Regions from separate parts of the Devosia sp. Micro-HW1 genome, predicted to be linked through region 3. Evidence: predicted binding sites of a transcription regulator. Region 3 holds the regulator's gene; each other region holds the start of a gene.

The links. The regulator PhoB, encoded in region 3, activates phosphate uptake and scavenging genes when phosphate is short. The targets are predictions, from matches to a motif close to TGTCATNNANCTGTCAT.
Region 1: ugpB (sn-glycerol-3-phosphate ABC transporter substrate-binding protein UgpB) is a predicted target of PhoB. The motif match lies at 4,621-4,637, and genes of this name have one in related genera.
Region 2: phnF (phosphonate metabolism transcriptional regulator PhnF) is a predicted target of PhoB. The motif match lies at 5,649-5,665, and genes of this name have one in related genera.

What each region holds. Positions count from the first base shown of each region.
Region 1 covers NZ_CP094375.1:817,983-825,466, forward strand. The annotation lists gene ugpC (sn-glycerol-3-phosphate ABC transporter ATP-binding protein UgpC) at 214-1,257, opposite strand; gene ugpE (sn-glycerol-3-phosphate ABC transporter permease UgpE) at 1,263-2,105, opposite strand; gene ugpA (sn-glycerol-3-phosphate ABC transporter permease UgpA) at 2,118-3,002, opposite strand; gene ugpB (sn-glycerol-3-phosphate ABC transporter substrate-binding protein UgpB) at 3,100-4,419, opposite strand; gene MQW79_RS03775 (GFA family protein) at 4,911-5,447, shown strand; tRNA gene MQW79_RS03780 (tRNA-Leu) at 5,824-5,908, opposite strand; gene MQW79_RS03785 (FliM/FliN family flagellar motor switch protein) at 6,073-6,306, opposite strand; gene lipB (lipoyl(octanoyl) transferase LipB) at 6,382-7,107, shown strand; gene MQW79_RS03795 (DUF4282 domain-containing protein) at 7,150-7,484, shown strand, end outside.
Region 2 covers NZ_CP094375.1:3,265,919-3,273,402, reverse strand. The annotation lists gene phnE (phosphonate ABC transporter, permease protein PhnE) at 1-17, opposite strand, end outside; gene phnE (phosphonate ABC transporter, permease protein PhnE) at 19-990, opposite strand; gene phnD (phosphate/phosphite/phosphonate ABC transporter substrate-binding protein) at 1,164-2,072, opposite strand; gene phnC (phosphonate ABC transporter ATP-binding protein) at 2,133-2,960, opposite strand; gene MQW79_RS15750 (DapH/DapD/GlmU-related protein) at 3,225-3,836, opposite strand; gene phnN (phosphonate metabolism protein/1,5-bisphosphokinase (PRPP-forming) PhnN) at 3,846-4,397, opposite strand; gene MQW79_RS15740 (alpha-D-ribose 1-methylphosphonate 5-triphosphate diphosphatase) at 4,394-5,542, opposite strand; gene phnF (phosphonate metabolism transcriptional regulator PhnF) at 5,707-6,465, shown strand; gene phnG (phosphonate C-P lyase system protein PhnG) at 6,455-6,898, shown strand; gene phnH (phosphonate C-P lyase system protein PhnH) at 6,898-7,428, shown strand; gene MQW79_RS15720 (carbon-phosphorus lyase complex subunit PhnI) at 7,428-7,484, shown strand, end outside.
Region 3 covers NZ_CP094375.1:1,439,945-1,447,428, reverse strand. The annotation lists gene MQW79_RS06775 (MFS transporter) at 1-518, shown strand, start outside; gene MQW79_RS06770 (alpha/beta fold hydrolase) at 601-1,410, shown strand; gene phoB (phosphate regulon transcriptional regulator PhoB) at 1,593-2,294, opposite strand; gene phoU (phosphate signaling complex protein PhoU) at 2,471-3,181, opposite strand; gene pstB (phosphate ABC transporter ATP-binding protein PstB) at 3,204-3,986, opposite strand; gene pstA (phosphate ABC transporter permease PstA) at 4,054-5,409, opposite strand; gene pstC (phosphate ABC transporter permease subunit PstC) at 5,406-6,785, opposite strand; gene MQW79_RS06740 (PstS family phosphate ABC transporter substrate-binding protein) at 6,856-7,484, opposite strand, start outside.

The DNA.
Region 1 (7,484 bases), 620 kb from region 3:
GGCGTACCGCGTCCGCAGGGCCGACCTCGGACTTGATCCGAAGGCCTGCTTGGGAGCCACCGCATCGGGAATGCGCACTGGGGTAGCGGCCCTCGGGTCGAGCCCGAGGGCGACGCAGCGCAGGTTGAAGTGTTCATCGACACCTCCCCCTGCGAAGGGGGAGGTAGCGTCGCTAGGCCCGTCAGGGCCGTAGCAGAGCTCGGTGGGGGTGATTTACCCTACCCGCTTCCCGCTCTCAGCATTAAAGCCATGCAACGCCGCCGCCGGCAGCACAAAATCCACGCGATCGGCCTCGCCCACGTCAGCCCGGCCCTGCTGCACCAGGATCAGCGCCTGCTCGATCCCCTCGACGCGCACATAAAGGTGGCTCTCGCCGCCCACCGGCTCGATCAACTCGACCGTACCCGACATGGCGATGTCCGCACCCTGCCCCATCACGATGGCATCGGGGCGAATACCGACGATGTCTACGCCATCAGGCAGGACCGGCATGGTGCTTCCGGCAATGGCTGCCAGCTTTTCCACCGGCATCAGGTTCATCGGCGGCGAACCGATGAAACCGGCAACGAACAGGCTGGCGGGCCTGTCATAGAGCTCAATGGGCTTGCCCACCTGCTCGATGCGCCCGCCATTCATCACCACCAGCCTGTCGGCCAGGGTCATGGCTTCGAGCTGGTCATGGGTCACATAGACACTGGTGGTCTTCAATGAGCGCTGCAGCCGGCGGATTTCGATGCGCATCTGCCCGCGCAGCTTGGCGTCGAGATTGCTCAGCGGCTCGTCAAACAGGAATGCCTTGGGCTGGCGCACGATGGCGCGGCCCATGGCGACACGCTGGCGTTGTCCGCCCGAAAGCTGGCGTGGCTTTCGCTCGAGAAACGGCGTGATCTCCAGGATCTTTGCCGCCTCTTCCACGCGCCGATTGATCTCGTCGCGCGGGGCGCCGCGGTTCTTCAGGCCATATTCCAGGTTCTGCCGCACGCTCATATGCGGGTATAGCGCATAGTTCTGGAACACCATGGCAATATCGCGTTCCGCCGGCTCCTTCTTGTTGACCACGTCGCTGCCGATGGAAATCGTGCCATCAGTAATTGTTTCGAGCCCGGCAATCATGCGCAGCAGCGTGGACTTGCCGCAGCCCGACGGGCCCACCAGCACAACCATTTCACCGTCTTCGATGCTGAGATCGAGGGCATGGATGGCCGTGACATTGCCCGGATAGACTTTGCGTACGGCCTTGATGTCGATGCTTGCCATTGTTCTTATTTCTCCGTTTCGACCAGGCCTTTGACGAACAGGCGCTGCATGAAGATGACGATGAGGACCGGTGGCAGCATGGCCATGACCACGGCCGCCATGATGATGTTCCACTGCGGATCGGCGTCCTGGACGGCCGCCATGCGCTTCACGCCCATCATCAGCGTGTAGAAATTGGGATCGGTGGTCACCAGCATCGGCCAGAGGTACTGCATCCAGCCGAAGATGAAGAGGATCACGCAGAGCGCGGCGATATTGGTGCGCGAGAGCGGCAGCAGAATATCGCGGAAGAACTTCATCGGCCCGGCCCCGTCCACGCGCGCGGCCTCCATAAGTTCATCGGGAATGGTCATGAAGAACTGCCGGAACAGGAACGTCGCGGTTGCTGAGGCGATGAGGGGAATGGTGAGCCCCAGGTAGGAATTGAGCATTCCCAGATTGGCCACCACGGCGAATGTCGGGATGATGCGAACTTCCACCGGCAGCATCAGCGTGATGAAGATCAGCCAGAAGGCCAGCACGCGTCCGGGAAACCGGAAGTAGACGATGGCAAAGGCCGAAAGGATGGAAATGGCGATCTTGCCGGCGGTGATGATCACGGCCATCCACAGCGAGTTCCATGCCATCAGCCAGAATGGCGCGGCGCCGCGGCGGGTCTCGGTCAGCACCTCGACGATGTTGTTCCAGAGCTGGTCCCCGGGCAGCAGCGGCATCCGGCCCGAACCCATGGCGAAGGGGCCATGGGTCGAGGCGATCAGCGCCACATAGACGGGGAACACCACGATGATGACGCCGACAATAAGCACGGCGTGAGTGAAGAAGGTCAGCCAGGGGCGATTTTCGACCATTTGCGCGCCCTCCTAGTACTGCACCCGGCGTTCCACATAGCGGAACTGGATGACGGTGAGAGCGATGACGAAAAGCATCAGGATGACGGACTGGGCCGAGCTTGAGCCCAGGTTGAGGCCGATATAGCCGTCCGTGTAGACCTTGTAGACCAGCGTGTTGGTGGCCTGGTTCGGCCCGCCCGTCGTGGTGGCATCGATGACGCCGAACGTGTCGAACATGGTGTAGTTGAGATTGACGATGAGCAGGAAGAACGTGGTCGGCGACAGCAGCGGGAAGACGATGGTCCAGAACCGCTTGAGCGGCCCCGCCCCGTCGATTGCCGCCGCTTCATTCAGCGATTGCGGAACCGACTGCATCCCCGCCAGGAAAAAGAGGAAATTGTAGGAAACCTGCTTCCAGCTTGCGGCCACGATGATGAGGATCATCGCATGTGTGCCATTGAGCTGGTGATCCCAGTCCACGCCGAAAAAGCTAAGCATGTAGGGCAGGATTCCGGTGGACCCGTTGAACAGGAACCACCAAAGGATACCCGCAACGACGGGCGACACGGCATAGGGCCAGAGCAGCAGGGTCGAATAGGCCGATGCCGATCGGATCAGGCGATTGACCGCCACGGCCAGGATCAGGGCCAGTCCCATCGAGATGGCAGTGACAGCCAGCGCGAACAATGCCGTCCGGCCGATCGAGGCCAGGTAGGCCGGATCCTGGAACAGGCGCGCATAGTGCTGGATGCCCACGAAACTCGTGGCGAGCCCGAACGGGTCCTCGCGTTCGAAGGATGATTTCACGGCCTGGCCAGCGGGCCAGATGAAGAAGATCAGCGTGATGATGATCTGCGGCGCCACCAGGAGGTAAGGCAGCCCCTGCGAGGGAAAGACTGTGCGTTTGGTATCCATCGACCCGATCCGCGGGAGTGCCGGCGAGGCGCCCCGGAAAAAACGATTGGGCGGGGCGAAACCTCGTTTCGCCGCCGCCCGGTAGTATCAAGGCGCCTTACTGGTTCGCGGCCTCGAAGTCGCGCAGCAGCTGGTTGCCGCGGGCGACGAGATCGTCGAGAGCCTGCTGGGCACCCTTGTCACCCGAAAGCAGCGCCTGGAATTCCTGGTCAATGACGTCACGGATCTGGACGTAGTTGCCGAAACGCAGGCCCTTGGAGTTTTCGGTCGGGGCGTTGAGGGTCATCTGCTTGATGGCCACGTCCGAACCCGGATTGGCTTCGTAATAGCCCTGTTCAATACCGAGGTCGTAGGCGGCCTGGGTGATCGGGAGGTACCCCGAATACTGGTGCCAGTCGGCCTGGACTTCAGCAGAGGACAGGTAGTTGAAGAAGTCGGCAACGCCCTTGTACTCGGCTTCGTCGGCACCCTGCAGGACCCACAGGGTCGCGCCGCCGATGATCGAGTTCTGGGCCGGGGTGTCGGCATAGTGCGGCAGCATGCCGAAACCGACTTCGAAGTCGGCGGCATTGGCCATCACGCCGGCGCGCGAGGCGGACGAGTTCATGTACATGGCGCATTCGCCCGTATAGAACTTGGCCGGAGCATCAGCACCACCGCCCGGACCGCCATACTGGAAGACGCCTTCGTCCTGCCAGCGCTTCAGGTTTTCCCAGTGCTTGACCTGCAGCGGACCATTGACGGTCAGCTCGGCGTCAAAGCCGCCAAAGCCGTTTTCCTTGGTGCCGATTGGCTGGTTGTGCCAGGCCGACAGGTTTTCCAGCTGTGCCCAGGAAATCCAGCCGGTGGTGAAACCACACGTGGCGGCGCCCGATTCCATGATTTTCTTGGAATAGGCTTCCAGGTCTTCCCAGGTGGCCGGCGGGGTGTTCGGGTCAAGGCCGGCTTTTTCGAAGGCGGTCTTGTTGTAGTAGAAGATCGGGGTCGAGGAATTGAACGGCATCGAGAGCATGTTGCCTTCGGTGTCGGTGTAGTAGCCCACGACAGTCGGCAGGTAGTCGGCCGGGTCGAAGTCGGCGCCCATGTCCGCCATCAACTGATAGACCGGGTATACGGCGCCCTTGGCGGCCATCATGGTGCCGGTGCCAACTTCAAACACCTGCACGATATCGGGCTGCTCGCCGGCGCGGAAGGCGGCGATGGCAGCAGTCATGGTCTCGGCATAGGAGCCCTTGTAGACCGGGGTCACGACATAGTCGGACTGGCTGGCATTGTAGCCGGCCACGATTTCTTCGAGCTTGGTGCCCAGCTCGCCACCCATGGCGTGCCACCAGGTGACTTCGGTCTGCGCAAAAGCGACCGAAGTGGTAAGGGCCAGCGAAAGGGCAGCAAGGCCCATGCGATTGAGGTTCTTCATGCTTGTCTCCCAACGGATACCGTCATGCACCCCGAAGGGGGCGCCCGGTTCCTGCCAGACCATGTTTGTGAGCGCCGGCCGATTGAGACGAAACCATCCGAAACAAACCGAAAGGTCCGGCGCACAAGGTTCCCGCTCCTTGGGAGCTTCGCCCTGCCCGCCCCCTCTATTGAGCTTGCTTGACGTTCACTTGAAGGTTCCATGACGGTTGGATGACTGCGAACCATGCCGCAGGCAAATTCGCTCCGGTGGAGCGAATTTAGGTGAGCAGGCCTTGAGAGCTACGCTCGAAAGGCGCGCGGCCGGAAACTCCCTTGTTCAAAGGACTGTAGGGGCTTTTGAACCCGGCACCTCACGCGCAAATGACCGCGCCCTATGTTCGCTTGAACACGGCAAGCTCCAGCTTGTCTTCGCGAGCGCGGGCCGTCATCGTGTCGAAACGGACCTGCGTCATTCGTCGGCTGGTCGATTACAGAGGAGAATGATCACCCATGTCGAAGACCACCACGCTCAGTTGCGCCTGCGGCAAGTTTCATGTCGAGGTGACGGGCGAACCCTTCATCACCACCGAATGCCACTGCGCGTCCTGTCGCAGCGCGGCCCAGCGTCTCAGCGCCCTGCCACCGGCCTTTCCGCTTACCAGCGCCAGTGGCGGCGTTCCCTATATCCTCTACCGCAAGGATCGCGTTCGTTTCCCCAATGGCACCGCGGCCCTCGCCGAATTCCGCCTCAGCGACAAGGCGCCGACCCGTCGCGTGTTGACGACCTGCTGCAACACGCCGGTCTTTACCGAGTTTGAAGGCGCCCACTGGCTCAGCATGTTTGCCGGCCTCTGGCCCGAGGATCAGCGCCCGGCCACCCAGATACGCACCCAGACTGGCGACGTGCCCGAAGGCACCATCCTGGACGGCTCACTGCCGTCAGGCGGCAGGACCACGGCGAGCTTCTACGCAAAGCTGCTGGGGGCCTGGATTGCCATGGGGTTCAAGGTGCCCAAAATCGACGTCCCGCAAAAGATTAGCGTCTGAGCGCCTGAGCAGGCCGAGGGGCTCGCCCCTATCAGCCCCAGCTTTTGCGCGCCATGCCAGCCTGTTCCCGCAATTTGCCGACTACGAAAAAAGACCGACCGCACCATCCCGGTGATCGAGCTGCGTCCCAACTGACGTCAGCGCTGCGTCCCAACTGACGTCAGCGCTGCGTCCCAACTGACGTCAGCGCTGCGTCCCAACTGACGTCAGCGCTGCGTCCCAACTGACGTCAGCGCTGCGTCCCAACTGACGTCAGCGCTGGGTCCCGACTGACGCCAGCCAGGCCCAGCCGGCCGCCCAGCGGCCGGCTAGATGCCATCCAGACAACAAAAAAGCCGCCTTGCGGCAGCTTCTTGTTTTTCACTTCGAGAGTGACTGGTGCGGTCGAGAAGACTCGAACTTCCACATCTTGCGATACAGCGACCTCAACGCTGCGCGTCTACCAATTCCGCCACGACCGCACAGTGTGGTAGAAACTTCAGTGCTTGCGCCCCGAAGCGAGTGGGGATGTAGCAAGGCTCCTTCACATCCGCAAGCGGATAATCGGGATTTTTCGGGTAACTGTGGATACGTTTTCCGAAGTGCAGGAAATCCGCTGGGTTTCCCCAAGGACCTGGTCCCGCCCTTATCCGAAGCGAAAGACCTTCTCGGTCACGAAGACGCGGAGATGCCCTTCCTCCACATTGACCTCGCCCCTGGCGATCAACGTGTTATTGGCATAGATGCGCAGCGGATCATGCTCGGTCGCATCAAGTTCAATCACCGCGCCGCGGCCCATGCGCAGCATGTGGTGGATCGGTATGGTGGTCGCGCCCAGCTCGACCGTGATATCGACTTCAATATTGTCCAGGGTGTTCATAGATAAGGATGGGTCCAGGGCCCGGCGCCACAGCGCCACGGATTCGCGTTCCTTCAAACTCCGCCAAAGCTGGTTATGGAAGTGTTAACAAACGTAAACGAAGCGTGCCAGATCGGCTCAAAACTGCATCGCGCCGATGGCCGGCCGGTAGAATGGCGCATTTTCGATGAGCCGCTCGATTATCAGACTGCCCTCGCCATGATGGACGCACGCGTCGCCGCCATCGCCGCCGGCGAAGCGCCTGAAGCTGTCTGGCTGCTCGAACATCCTCCGCTCTATACATCAGGCACCTCTGCCCGCCCCGAAGACCTCCTCAATCCGCGCTTTCCGGTCTATCCGGCCGGCCGCGGCGGGCAATACACCTATCATGGCCCCGGCCAGCGCGTGGCCTATGTCATGCTCGACCTGACCCAGCGTGGCCGCGACATCAGGTGCCTCGTGCAGGGCCTCGAACAATGGGTCATCGACACGCTGGACGCCCACAATGTCAGGGGCGAACGCCGCGATGGCCGTGTCGGGGTATGGGTGCCCCGCCCCGACAAGGGACTTGCGCGCGAGGACAAGATCGCCGCCATCGGCGTGCGCGTGCGCAAATGGGTCACTTTTCACGGCATTTCCCTCAATGTCGCGCCGAACCTTTCCCACTATGACGGCATTGTCCCATGCGGCATCATCGATCAGGGCGTCACCTCGTTTGAAGATCTGGGGCTGCTCGTCACCCTGCCAGAAGTCGATTCGGTGCTACATGCTCGTTTCGAAACGATTTTCGGCCCTGCAAGCCTTGACCATCCCGACGTCTGACGACCAATTTGCACCCCAGCAACCGGATTCGAGGAGCCTGAAATGACTTTGGACGATCTCAAGCGACTGATGACCCGCCAGACCCTGTTCCGGCTCGATTCGATCCTGTCGCCGAAACTGGTTCCCATTCTCTATGCGCTGGGCCTGGCCGCCATCCTGCTCTGGGCCGTGGCGCATTTCTTCTTCCGCTTCGGCACCAGCTTTGGCGATGGCCTCTGGGGTCTCCTCGAAATCGTGGTCTTCGGGCTCCTGTCCTTCGTGATCCTGCGGATCACCTGCGAGGCCTTGCTCGTCTGGTTCAAGAGCCACGAAAACACCGGCGACAGTGTGCAGCGCTCGCGCTATTCGGCATCGCTTCTCGATGAAGTCCGCGATGC
Region 2 (7,484 bases), 1.8 Mb from region 3:
GTGCTGATGGCGGACATGTCAGACGCTCCCACGGGCGATGTCGAAACCCTGGTTGCCGACGAGGCGCCGGCGCAGCCAGCCCGAGAGCTGATCGATGGCGATGATGGTCACCAGGAGCATGATGATGATGGCATAGGTCTGGGCGGCGTAGTCGCGGCCGATGGAGAGGCGGAACACTTCGCCAATGCCACCGCCCCCCACCGCGCCGATAATGGTGGAGGCGCGGACATTGATCTCCATGCGGAGCAGCCCATAGGAAACGAAATTGGGCAGCACCTGCGGAACGATGGCATAGCGGACGCGGTCGAGCCAGGTGGCGCCGACGGACCTGAGGCCCTCATCCGGCTTCATGTCGGCATTTTCCACCACTTCGAAGAACAGCTTGCCCAGCGCGCCGACGGTGTGGAGCGAGACCGCCACGATGGCGGCAATGGGACCGATGGACAGAATGGCCGTCAGCATGCCGGCGATGACGATTTCGGGGAAAGCGCGCAGGACTTCCATGACACGGCGCACGAACCAGCGCACGGCGCCCGCGCCAACCAGATTGGTGGCAGCGAAGAAGCAGAGGCAAAAGGCAAAGGTGCCGCCGATAATCGTCGAGACGATGGCGATGTTGACCGTGATGATCAGCTGGTAGACCAAGTGCGGGATGTAGAAACTGTCGGTGATGTAGACCCGCTCCGACGTGTAATCGTACTTGGCCGAGCCGTCGAAATAGGGCGAGGGCAGATCGAACATGGCGCGGAAGATCTCGAAGGGATCGCGCGGCAGGAAGTTCTTCACGAAGTCGAACATGTAGGGAATTCGGTCGAAGAACTTCCCGGAATTGGCGGCATTGGCGTAGTTCATGGCGAAGAACAGCGCCGCCAGCACGCCTCCCACGGCGAGAAGCGAATAGACGCGGCGCGTCATCACCTGGCTGCGATAGTGCCGCAGCAGGGTCTCGGTCGCTGGCGCAAGGCCATTGGATGGGGCGATGTCGGCCATGAACCAGCCTTTCAAGAACCACGGTGTCATTCCGGCGAAGGCCGGAATCCATGTCCACATGCCCACGCACAGCGGCCTTGGCAGTTCGGCGCATGGATCCCGGCCTGCGCCGGGATGACATTGAGTTTGGGGTAGCTGCGGTGACCGAAATCACCGCAGCGTCTTATTTGAAATCAGCTACCGATGACCGACTTACGGGCGTCGATAATGGTCTGGTACATGGCCTTGTCGGCGTCGACAAAATTGGTGTAGCCGCCGGCGGTGAAGGCGTCGAAGCATTCGAAATCGGTTTCCGGCAGGGCCTTGAACATGGCCGTGATCTGTTCCTTGACCTCGGGAGCAACGGCGTTGGAGACCATCAGCGGACCGTTCGGGATGATCGGGGACTGCCAGACTTCGACCAGGTCGTCCATGTCGAGCATGCCCTTGTCGACCATGATGCGCAGGTTGCCCGAGGTGTAACCCTCGGAGAAGTCGCCCTGCCCCGAGCCGAAGGTGGTGCCGACATCCCAGGTGCCGTCGATCACGCCGAGGACGAGGTTTTCATGGCCGCCACCGAAGCCGGTCTCGGCGTAGAATTCCTTGATTTCCTTGCCGAGGTCGGCCGGCAGGGCAACGCTCGGGATCAGGAAGCCCGAGGTGGAATCCGGATCGGCGAAGCCGAGCTTCTTGCCTTCGGTCGAGGCCAGGTCGGTAATGCCCGAATCCGAACGGGCGACCATGATCGTGTAGTAGCCGGTGGAGCCATCCGCCTGCTGGGTGGTCAGCACCGGATCAACGGCGTCGGGGCTCTGCAGTTCGATGGCGGCGTAGGACGAGGCGCCCATGATGGCGATGTCGATGGTGCCGCCGAGCAGGCCCTGAATGATGCCGTTATAGTCCGGCGAGGGGAAGAACTGGACTTCGGTGGCGCCGGTGGCGGCTTTCAGCGGCTCGGCGACGCATTCGGCACGGCGCAGCTGGTCGGCTTCGTTTTCGCTGCCGTCGAGGCCGATGCGCAGGACGAGACCGTCCTGGGCAAAGGCGGCTGACGACAGGGAAAGGGCGACGGAGGCGAGGAGAAGTTTACGGATCGCGGACACGGGAAGTCTCCTTTGGTGACGCGGGATGGGTCCTTCGGCGACAGGGAAGAGCCGAATGACTTAGGGAGCCTGTTGCGCATTGCTTGGCGTGCGCGGCAGGAACTGGACGGGCGCAATGGAGGTCGAGGTCATGACTTCCGAAAAAGCTTCCTTCAGACCATCGGCACCGTAGATAGAGCGGGCCACATCGGTGGTGAGTTCGTCGGGCGTGCCGTCGAAGACGACGCGGCCCTGGGCCATGCCGACAATGCGCTCGCAATAGGCGCGGGCGGTGTCGAGCGTGTGGAGGTTAGTGATGACGGTGATGCCTTCGGCATTGATGTCTCTGAGGCTGTCCATGACGATCTGGGCATTGCGCGGATCAAGGCTGGCAATGGGCTCGTCGGCCAGGATCATCTTTGGCTCCTGCATCAGGGCACGGGCAATGGCGACGCGCTGCTGCTGGCCACCCGACAGAGTCTGCGCCCACTGCGTAGCCGTCTGGGCGATGTCGAGACGTTCCAGTGCCCGCAGTGCCTCATACTGCTCGTCGGCGGTGAACAGCTGCAGCAGGTTCAAGACGCCGTTGCGACCGTTGAGCCGGCCGAGCATCACATTGGTGATGACATCGAGGCGCGGCACGAGATTGAACTGCTGGAAGATCATAGCGCAGTCGCGCTGCCAGTCGCGCAGGGCCTGGCCGCGCAGCTCAGACACCTTCACGCCGTCATATTCGATATAGCCGGAGGAAACGTCGTTGAGACGGTTGACCATACGCAGCAGTGTCGACTTGCCGGCGCCGGAGCGGCCGATGATGCCGACCATCTGTCCTTGCGGGATTTCCAGCGTCACATTGTCGACGGCAACCTTGTCACCAAATCGTCGCGTAACGTGCGAAATCTTTAGCATGGAACTGCCCCGGCCGTTGAACTGCGGCAGACCTAGGGCCGGGACGTAACGCCCCCATTACACTTGGGTGACGGTTGCATGACTATGCACCGGGAAAGTGTGGTGGGTTGTCGCGGGGGATGGCCACCTTTCCTTCTCCCCTTGCGGGAGAAGGTGCCCGAAGGCGGACGAGGGGATGGACCGACCGCGCGGTAGGAACCCCTCACCCGTCTCGGCCTGCGGCCGATCCACCCTCTCCCGCAAGGGGAGAGGGGGAGCCGGAGATTATTCGTACTTCTCGAGAAACGCCTCGATCCCCAGCATCCGGAAATCGGGCAGCGCCACGTGCAGTTGCTCGTGGCTCCAGTCCCACCATTTCATGGAATCGAGGCGGCCCGCGACGCTGTCATCAAAGCGCTGGCGGATGGTCCGCGCCGGCACACCGACGGCGATGGCAAAATCGGCAACGTCTTTTGTGACAACCGCGTTGGAGCCAATAATGGCGCCGTTGCCAATATTCACCCCCGGCATGATCACCGCGCCATGGCCAATCCAGGTATCGTGGCCAATGGAAATCGGCGTGCTTTCGCGCCATTCGAAGAACGATGCATCGTCCTCCTCGCCCTCGAAATACTGCGCCGAGCGATAGGTAAAATGGTGCAGCGAAGCGCGCTCCATCGGATGCATGCTCGCATAGATGCGCACATTGGCGGCGATGTTGGAGAATTTGCCGATGGTGGCATAGGCGATCTGGGTGCCGCCGACGCAGTAGGAATAGTCGCCCATGGTCGAGTAAGCGACGTGGCATTGGGCGCCCACTTCGGTATAGCGGCCGAGGGTCGATTGCGTGACCCTGGCCGTTTCGTGGACAAACGGCGTCTCGCTCAGCTTCTTCATGCGATGCCCTCACACCGGCAGGCGCAGCAGATCGCGCAGCAGCGCCACAAACTGCTGGCCGGACGCTTCGAGATCGCCCGAATTGTCGATGCGCACCGTGCTGGGCGGCAGGCGGAAGCCGGCGCTGCGCTCGATGCGGCGACGGATGTCCTCGCCCCCCTCGCGCCCACGCCCGGCCAGGCGCCGCGCGATGATCTCGGGCTCTGCCGTCACCTCGACGACCAGAGCGGTCGGATAGCGTGCGAGCAGTTTTGGCAGCACGGCGCGCGAGAGATTGGCAATAACCACCCGACCGGCGGCCAGATCGGCTTCCAGCGCAATCGGCAGACCGTAGAGGAGGCCATGCGCCTCCCAGCTGAGCGCATATTCACCGTCCCGCTCTGCGGCGGCAAAGGCCTCGGGCGAGAGGCTGTCATGATCCTCGCTGCCACCATCGGCGGCGCGTGTCACCGCTCGGCGCACCACGACGACCTGGTCACCCAGACGATCTCGTGCAAAATTCATGACGCTGTCCTTGCCGGCGCCGCTCGGCCCGACAACAGCAACGAAGGTACCGGTCATAGCACCCGCCTGCCCTGGCGCCAGACGGTGCGCACGATCGGAATCCCATCCTCGATCCGCACTTGCACGAGGTCGGCGCGCTTGCCCAGTGCGATCTCGCCGCGATCATCAAGACCCGCCGCATCGGCCGGCCGCTTGGTGACGAGGCTGATAGCCTGCGGCACGTCCACGCCGGCCACTTCGTCGACAAGGCAGAAGGCCGATTGCAGCATGGAAAAGGGAATGTAGTCGGATGACAAAATGTCGAGCAGTCCCGCAGTGGCCAGCTCGCGCGCCGAGACATTGCCTGAATGCGAGCCGCCGCGCACCACATTTGGCCCACCCATGAGAATGGCAAGGCCGGCATCGCGCGACGCCTGCGCGGCTTCCATCGTGGTGGGGAATTCGGCGATGCGAATGCCCAGTTCCAGCGACTCATCGACATGGGCGGCGGTGGCGTCATCGTGGCTGGCCAGCGCGATATTCCTGATATGGCAGAGTTCGGCCAGCGCCTTGCGGTGGCGGTCGGCATAGGTGATCGATTCCAGCGTGCGGCGGGCGATGAATTCGGCCAGCTGTGCATCGCTCATCTTGAGCTTGCCCTGGTAATAGGCGCGGTAGGCGTCCGGGTTGGCGAACTGGCGCTGGCCCGGCGCGTGATCCATCAGCGAGGCGAGACGAACCAGCTTGTGGTCCATGATGCCCTCGAATGCCTTGAGACAATCGGGCGCTGACACCTCGCAGCGCAGGTGGATGAAATGGTCGGCGCGCAGGCGCCGCGCCTCGACCCCTGCAGTGATCGCATCGGCGAGGATGCGCAGTTCGGCGGCGCCCATATCGGCATGCTCGTCAATGCCGACGCGGATGGCGTCGAAAACGGTGGTGATGCCCGAGGCCGCGATCTGCGCGTCATGCGCCTGCACGGCCGCCACCGGATGCCAGCGCACTTTCGGGCGCGGCGCATAGTGGGTTTCGAGATGATCGGTGTGCAGCTCGACGAGGCCCGGAATGAGATAGTCGCCTTCGAGGTCGACACCCCGCACGCTGTCGGAGCCGATATCGGTGATGACCCCGCCAGCCACTTCCACTGCACCTTCGACCACCCGGTCGGCGAGCACTATGCGGGCATTGGTGAGGACGATCTGGTCGAGGCCGATGGCTGTCATGTCTGGTCTCCTTGGCGCCTCACCTACCCAGCCTCTGTGACAAGCCGACGACAGAACAGGCGACATTCGAATGAGTTGGCGCACGGATGTCGAAAGGTCGTCCTACCGTCATTCCAGTGTCACCTCGGCTCGCTAGAACCAGCTCATTCGAATGAGTTGACGATATGCGAAGCCAAGGACAGTCCTGGGAAGAGACCCGGGACAAAATCAATCAGGAAATCACCTCCGGACGGTTGGCGGCGGATACAAAGCTGCCATCCGAACCTGAACTCTGCGTGCTCTATGGTGTGCGTCGCCACTCGCTGCGCAAGGCGCTGGCAGCGCTGGTCAACGAGGGCAAGTTGCGTGTCGAGCATGGCCGCGGCACGTTCGTCGAACGGGCGACCCTGCTCAACTATGTCATCGGCGCCCGCACCCGCTGGCATGAAAATCTGTCGAGCCAGGGCCTCACCGCATCGGGCGAGACGCTGGCAGAAATGAAGCTGCCGGCCAGCAGCCGTGTCGCCGCCGCACTCGGGATCGAGAAGGACGCGCCGGTCTTTGCCCGCTCCTGGCGCGGCTTTGCCAATGACCTGCCGATCTCCATCGACTGGGCCTACCACGCCGCCGCGCGCTTCCCGGACCTGCCCGAGCGCCGGCGGAGCGACGCGTCGATCACGCAGGTCTATCGCTCCTACGGCATTCTCGACTATCGCCGGCAGCGCACCACGGTCTTTACCCGGCTCGCCACCGAGCACGAGGCCAGCATGCTGATGCTGCGGCCCGGACAATCGGTACTGGTGGTGCAGAAAATCGACGCGGACATGGACGGCAACCCCATCGGCTTTTCTGAAGCCGTGTGGGCCGGCGACCGCGTGCAATTCACCTTTGAATCCGACCAGCCACGAGTCACCACGTCCGAGAGAGACAGCGATGTTCAATGAAACCCCATCCGGCGGACCCGAGCATGGCGAGATGCTCGACATCCTTGCCCGCGCCCGCCCCGACCGCCTCAAGCAACTTGCCGAAACCCTGCTTGTCGACTTGGGCGACATCTCGGTCATCGCCAACCGCACCGGCCTTGTCATGGTGCCGATGCGCGACACGGTCGGACAAGTCGATTTTCACCTGGGCGAAGTGCTGGTGAGCGAGGCCCATATCAGCGGCCAGGCCGGCCAGATCGGCTATGGCATGGTGACCGGCCGCGATCTCGAGCGCGCCATGGCCATGGCCGTCATCGACCTCCATGTCGCGGCCCGCGGCGAAGATGAAAGCACCCGCGCCTTCCTCGCCGAGGAAAGGGCCCACCAGGCCCAGACAGATGCCGAACGTATGCGGCAAGTGGAAGCCACCCGCGTGGAAATGGAGACATTCTGATGCTGACCGTCGCTGCTCCCGACGCCGTCGAACTGCGCGCCAATGCGACGTTCGAAGCGCTGATGTGGGCCCTGTCGCGCCCCGGCGATGTCAGGACCCTGCCCGAACCCGGCTTCGGCGCCATTGCCGAAACCCTCATCGATCGCGAATGCAGCGCCTATGCCGATTCGCCCGAAATGCGCGCGCGCATCGCGGCGAGCGGCGCCATGCTGGCTGATACGATCGGCGCGGCCGACCATGTGTTCCTCTCCAGCTTCGATGGCGTCGAACTGGCCGAGATCAATTGCGGCAGCGCACTCTATCCCGATCACGGCGCGACCCTGGTTGTCGCCGTGGCCCATGCCGGACAGCGTATCCGCCTCACTGGCCCCGGCATAAACGGCTCGACCGAGATTGCCCTCGCTGTGTCGTCTGGCTTCTGGGCCATGCGGAACCTGCTCTGCCTCTATCCCGAAGGCTTCGACATCTTCTTCGTCGATGGCGACCAGGTCGTCGGCATTCCGCGCTCTTGCCTGGTGGAGGTGCTGTAGTGGCCTATGTTGCAACCCGCGGGGGCGAGAAGGCCATCGAACAGGCCGAGCGGCTG
Region 3 (7,484 bases):
CCTCGGACGGGCTCGGCATGGACTGGGCGCTGCTGATCGCCAGCGGCGTGCTGGTGATCTGCGGCCTGGTGGGCCTGAAACTGGCGCTGCCGCAATTCGACCAGCGTGACCTCAATCCGCTCGACACCTTCAATGAGCCGATCCTGCGGCTGGATCTCAGGCCGCGCAGCGGACCGATCATGGTGATGATCGACTACCAGATCCTGCAGGAGGACATTCCCGCCTTCCTGCGGCTGATGAGCGAGCGACGGCGCATCCGCATCCGCGACGGAGCGCGGCAATGGACCTTGCTGCGCGACCTCGAGCGGCCCGACCTGTGGGTGGAGAGTTATCACGTGCCCACCTGGGTCGACTATGTGCGGCACAACCTGCGGCGCACCAAATCCGACGCCGACAATATCGAGCAGCTGCGCGCCCTGCATCAGGGCGAGGGCCTGCCGCACGTGCACCGCATGATCGAGCGGCAGACGGTGCCGCTGGACGATACCACGCCGCTGAGGGACTTGCCGGAGGTTTAGGCTTGGCGGGAGCGGGCCGTTTCCCTGTCGAAAATCCTGGCTGCTGCTCGTCGTCCGATCATTAGCGATCCGGAGGTCTCAAATGTCGTTGCCTACTCCAACCCGGTCGGGCTACGCGCCCGTCAACGGAATCGAATTGGCCTATGCCGTGTTCGGCGCGGGCGAACCGCTGGTGCTGCTGCATGGCGGCCTGCAAACCATGGACGATTTCGGCCCCGTGCTGACCGAGCTGGCCAAACACCATCAGGTCATTGGCGTGGATCTCCAGGCGCATGGCCGCACCAGACCTTTCGACCGCCCAATGAGTTTCGAGGCTTTCGCCACCGACGTGGCCGGGCTGATCCGATGGCTGGACCATGAACGGGCCGATGTCGTCGGCTATTCGATGGGCGGCATTACCGCCATCCGGCTCGGCATCGACCATCCCGATGTGGTCAACCGGCTGGTGGTCGCTTCGGCGCCCTACGCCTATTCGGGGTGGCACGACTATAATGCCGAGGGCATGCGGACCATCGGCGCGCATATGGCCCCTGAGATGATGCAGACGCCGCTCTACGAGGCCTACAAGGCGGTCGCGCCCGACCCGGAAAACTTTCCCAAGCTCTTTGAGCAGATGGGTGCCTTTATCGGCAACGACTATGACTGGTCATCCGAGGTGGGCGGGATCAAGAGCCCGACCCTGCTGGTGGTGGGAGACTATGACGCGGTGCGGATCAGCCATGCCACGCATTTCTTCGAGCTGCTGGGGGGTGGCAAGGTCGATGGCGGGTGGGCGGGGGAGGGCATGACGCCGAACCGCTTCGCCGTCATTCCAAGCACCACCCACTACACCCTCAACACCGACCCGCGCTTCGGACAGGCGGTGCTCGATTTCCTGGCCATTGCCGATTAGGCCGTTTCACAATTCTGAAGCGGAGACATGTATGGCCGTCATTGCCGGGCCTGTCCCGGCAATCCATCCTACAGCGGGCATGGACCACCGGGCCCTCGGGTCAGGCCGGAGGGTGGGCCGGTAGTGACGATTGGGGAGGTAGCGGTGTTTCAAATGGTCCGCGAAACGCTCCAGTCGCCGGTTCAGGCGTTGGCGGCAAACCGTTCGTCGAAGGCGTAGCCGGCGCCGCGGACGGTGCGGATCGGGTCGGTTTCGCGGCCGCGGTTGATGGCGCGGCGGAGGCGGCCGATATGGACGTCGACGGTACGCTCGTCGACATAGACATCATTGCCCCAGACGCCGTCGAGAAGCTGTTCGCGCGAATAGACGCGGCCGGGATGGCGCATCAGATATTCGAGCAGACGGTATTCGGTGGGTCCCAGATGCACGTCGCGGTTGGCGCGGCGGACACGGTGAGTGGTGCGGTCGAGCTCGAGGTCGCCGACCTTGAGGGCGGTGGTGACGAGATTGGGATTGGCCCGGCGCAGCAGGGCGTGGATGCGCGCCAGCAGTTCGGGCACCGAGAAAGGCTTGACCACGTAGTCGTCGGCGCCGGTGGAAAGACCGCGGACGCGCTCCTCTTCCTCGCCGCGGGCGGTGAGCATGATGATCGGCACGCGGGCTGTTTCATCGCGGGCGCGCAGGCGTCGGCAGAGTTCGATGCCGGAAATCTCGGGCAGCATCCAATCGAGCAGGATCAGGTCCGGCAGCTTTTCGGCAATGGCCTGCTGGGCTTCGTCGCCGCTCTCGGCGGTGACGACGCGAAAGCCCTCGGCTTCGAGATTGTAGCGCAGCAGGATGGCGATATCGCCTTCGTCTTCGACCACGAGGATGGTGGCGGGCATTGGATGTGCTCCGTCGATCGGACTGACCTTGGTCATCCGAGAGTTCTGAGTTCTTGGCTTTACCCCCACCTCACCTCCCCCTGAAGGAGGGGGAGGGGGTTGAGAGTGCGGTGCTACGAGGAAGGCCCCCTCATCCGGCGCTGCGCGCCGACCTCTCCCCGAAAGGGAGAAGTGCCTTACGCTTTAATCTGCTGGCGCTGCAGTTCCTGCACGTCGCTGGTGAGCTGCTTGCCGGTGGCCAGGTAGTAGGCGCGCTCGGCAATGTTGGTGGCATGGTCGCCGACGCGCTCGAGGCTCTTGGCGCAGAACAGCAGGTGGGTGCAGGTGGTGATGTTGCGCGGATCCTCCATCATGTAGGTGAGGAGTTCGCGGAACAGCGAGGTGTGCATGGCATCGACCTCGTCGTCACGGTTGCACACTTCGACGGCTGCGGGCGCCTCGCGATTGCCATAGGCATCGAGGGCATCCTTGACCTGCTGCAGGACCAGCGCGGTCATGTTCTTGACGCCGTTGTAGAAAGTCGGCTGCAGGTTGAGGCCTTCGAGCTTGAGCGAGCGGCGGGCCAGCTGCTTGGCCATGTCGCCGATGCGTTCGAGATCGGAGGCGACGTGGATGGCAGTGATGATGGCGCGCAGGTCGCTGGCCATGGGCTGGCGGCGGGCAATCATCGACACGGCCATGTCATCGATCTGGCGCTGCATGTCGTCGATGCGCTGGTCGGCAATGATGGTCAGGTCAGCCAGTTCACGGTCAAGCTTGAGCAGCGAGCGGGTGCCGTTCTCGACAGCGACCTCGACGAGACCACCCATTTCGGCAATGGCCTGGGCCAGGGCGGCAAGTTCCTCGTTGTAGGAGGTGACGATGTGATCGGTACCGGTATTTGGCATGGTTTGTCCTCCAGATCCGCGATCAGCCGATGCGGCCCATGATGTAGTCCTGGGTCTGCTTGTTCACCGGATTGGTGAAGATGTCCTCGGTGTCGCCCTGTTCAATCAGGTTGCCCAAGTGGAAGAAGGCGGTCTTCTGCGACACGCGGGCTGCCTGCTGCATCGAGTGGGTGACGATGACGATGGTGTAGTTCTCGCGCAGCTCGTCGATCAGCTCTTCGATGATCGCGGTGGCGATCGGATCAAGGGCCGAGCAGGGCTCGTCCATGAGGATCACTTCGGGACCCACGGCAATGGCGCGGGCGATGCAGAGGCGCTGCTGCTGGCCGCCGGAAAGACCGGTGCCTGGCTCACTGAGGCGATCCTTGACCTCTTCGAAAAGGCCCGCCTTGCGCAGCGAGGAGACGACGATTTCATCGAGGTCGGCCTTGGAGCGCGCGAGGCCGTGGATGCGCGGGCCATAGGCGACATTGTCGTAGATCGACTTGGGGAAGGGATTGGGCTTCTGGAAGACCATGCCGATGCGGGCCCGCAGCTCCACCACGTCGAGCTTGGGATCGTAGATGTCCTGGCCGTCGAGCTCGATGCGGCCGCCGACCCTGGCGCCTTCGATCGTGTCGTTCATGCGGTTGATGCAGCGCAGGAAAGTGGACTTGCCGCAGCCCGACGGCCCGATGAAGGCGGTGACGGCGCGGTCGGGGATGTCGATGGAGACGCCATGCAGGGCCTGCTTGGCACCGTAATGAACGGTAACATCACGGGCGGTGAGGCGGATGGGATGGTCCATCAGTTCGGCGGGATTCATGGTCTGATCCAGGGTCTTTTGGGTCACTTTAACCTTACCGGCGAGAACGTCCATTTCCGAAGTCTCCTTAAGCGCGCTTTTCAAGACGCGACCGCAAGAAGATCGCGATGGCGTTGAGGGTAATCATGAAGGCCAGGAGCACCATGATGGCAGCAGAGGTGCGGGCCTCGAAGAAGTTGCGGTTCTCGTTGCCCTGCCAGAGGTAAATCTGAACCGGAAGAGCGGTTGCCTGATCCATAGGCGTGCCGGGCACCGCGGCCACGAAGGCATTCATGCCGATCAGCAGGAGCGGCGCGGTTTCGCCAAGGGCCTGGGCCACACCGATAATGGTAGCGGTCAGGATCGAGGGAAAGGTCACCGGCAGCACATGGTGAAACACCATCTGCGTGCGCGAGGCGCCCATGCCGAGGGCGGCCTGGCGCAGGGCCGGGGAGACGCCCTTGAGGGCCGCGCGGGTCGCAATGATGATGGTCGGCAGCGTCATCAGGGTCAGCACCAGACCGCCGGCCAGCGGGGCCGAGAGGGGGAGGCGGAACCAGTTGATGAACACGGCGGCGCCGAGCAGACCGAAGACGATGGAGGGCACGGCGGCCAGGTTGTTGATGTTGACCTCGATGAGATCGGTCAGCCTGGACTTGGGCGCGAACTCTTCGAGGTAAATAGCGCTGCCCACGCCGATCGGCACGGCGAGGACGACGACAATCAGCATCATCCAGAGCGAACCCATGAGGGCGCCGAGGAGACCCGCAGCGGCAGGTGCGGAACGGCTGTCGACATTTGATATCAGCGCCCAGGCAAAGCCGCGCGAGATGGTGCCGTCTTCTTCGAAGATGTCGATGAGGGCGCGCGCCGGGGCGGAGAGCTGCTGCTGGGCATCGCCCAGCTCGCGATTGATATTGCCCTTAACCCAGTTGTCGGTATTGGCAGAGGCGAGCAGGTCCATCTCGACCGTCTGACCGAGCAGGCTGGGGTCGTTGACGAAGCGCTCGCGGACACGGTGGCGCGCATCGGTCTCGGGGATGCTCAGAATCTGACGGCTGTCGATCTCGAAACCAGCAGGGGCAGCCTCACGCAGCGCGGCTTCGACGACATTGTTCCAGTTGAGCATGGCAACCGAACGCTCCCAGGCGAGGCGCTCGGCACGATAGGCAGCATCTGACTGGCCTTCGGAGCGTACCGGCGCCGGATCGACATTGAGCAGCTCGGGATCGAAGGTGACCGCCAGGTGCATGTTGGTCTGGGTGAAGGCCGGGATGCCCTTGCGCAGAACGTCGGCGAACAGCAGCGCCACGAAGCCCAGCGCCAGGACGATGGCGACGACACCGAAGAGGCGGAACAGGCGCTCCCCATTGTGGCGACGACCCAGGCCGGCGCGAACGCGATTGCGACGTTCAGCAGCCGAGTCAGTGGTGGTGCTGGTCATTCGTACTGCTCCCGGAAGCGGCGGACGATGTAGAGGGCGACGATGTTGAGGCACAGCGTCATGATGAAGAGGGTGAGGCCCAGGGCGAAGGCAACAAGGGACTGCGGGCCGGTAAAGTCGGTGTCGCCGGTGAGCTGATTGACGATGGAAACCGTGATGGTGGAGACCGGCTCCAGCGGATTGCCGCGCAGGATCGGCGCGTTGCCGGCAGCCAGAACCACGATCATGGTTTCGCCGATGGCGCGGCTGACGGCGAGCAGGAAGGCGCCGACAATGCCGGGCAGCGCAGCGGGGATCAGAACATTGCGGATGGTTTCAGACTGGGTTGCTCCCAGGCCATAGGCACCGTCACGCAGGGTGCGCGGCACCTGGTTGAGAATGTCGTCGGAGAGTGACGAGATGAAGGGGATGATCATCACGCCCATGACCAGACCGGCGGTCAGGGCGCTGGTGGCGCTGATGTTGAGGCCGATGGCGCTACCGAAATCCCGCAGGAACGGGCCGACCGTCACCAGGGCGAAGAAGCCGTAGACGATGGTGGGAATCCCGGCGAGGACTTCGATAACCGGCTTGACCACCGCGCGCACCGAGCGGTGGGCGTACTGATTGAGGTAGATGGCGGCCATGAGACCGACCGGAACCGCAACCAGCATGGCAATGGCCGAGATCATCAGCGTGCCGGCAAGGAGCGGCAGGATGCCGTACTGACCCGCATCGCCCGTGCCGGTCGACGAGAATTTTGGCGCCCAGACGGTGCCGAAGTAGAAGTCGATGGGATTGATGAAGGTAAAGAAGCGGAAGGCTTCGCTGACGAGCGATGCGACAATGCCCACGGTGGTCAGGATGGCCACGGCGGAACAGGCAAGCAGCAGCACGGTGATGGCGCGCTCGACCTGGTTGCGGGCCCTGAGGCGGGGCGTGATATTCTTGCGGGCATAGAGCAGGCCCAGCACGCCGAGGCCGGCGGCGGCGGCGATCATCACCATGAAGGTGATGAGCTGGAACTGGCGGATATTGTCGCCGGCAGCCTGCTCGAAGGGCTGAAGCTCGCCGGCGACGCCGAAGCCCGAGGCGATGTCGCGCAGGCGCTGCATCTGGTTGTTGAGGCCGGCCTGATCCAGGTTCGCCAGAACATCAGCAGGTATCTGCGACACGGCATACCAGTGGAACACGCCGGGCGAGAAGAAGGCCCAGGCGCCGAGAACGAGCAAGGCGGGGATCAGGGTCCACAGCGCGACAAGAGCGCCGTGATACTGCGGACGCGAATGCACGCGAACGCCTTCGGGTGTTGCAAGCGCACGGCTCTTCGACCAGCCCATCTGGTAGGCCAGGCCGAGGAGAACCACGAGAAGTCCGGCAATGATCAGGGTGTTCACTTTGTCAGGCTTCCCACTATGGCCCCGCGATGAAAGACGGGCCCCGGAAACCGAGGCCCGTCAGGGTTGCTTACTGCTGGAAGGCAGCGAGGACTTCAGCGGACTTCTCGGCCGGCTGCGGGATCAGACCGGCAGCTTCGAGGATGCCACCGGGGCCCGACACGCCTTCGGACAGGAAGTATTCGGTGAATTCGGCCAGGCCGGGGATGACGCCGACATGTTCGCCCTTGACGTAGAAGAACAGCGGGCGGGAAACCGGATATTCACCCGAAGCAACGGTTTCGAGCGAGGGGGTCACGCCATCAACGGTGGCAACCTTGAGGGTGTCGCGGTTCTGTTCGTAGAAGGACAGGCCGAACACGCCGACAGTGTTGGCATCGGAGGTGAGGCGAGCGAGGGTTTCGGTGTAGTCACCGGCGATCTCGACCACGACGTCCTGACGGAAGGTGGTTTCGATGGCTTCGATCTCGTCGTCGGAGAGGCCTTCCGGCAGACCAGCAGCTTCGGCACCGGGGGTGACGACGCGTTCCTGGAAGACTTCACGGGTGCCGTGGTTGGAGCCCGGGATGGCCAGGGCGATCGGCTGGGCCGGGAGCGACGCGTCGATCTGGTCCCAGGTGGTGTAGGGGTTGGCAACCATGGCGCCGTCAACCGGAACCTGGGCCGCAATGGCAAGGAACACCTGGGCCGGGGTCAGGG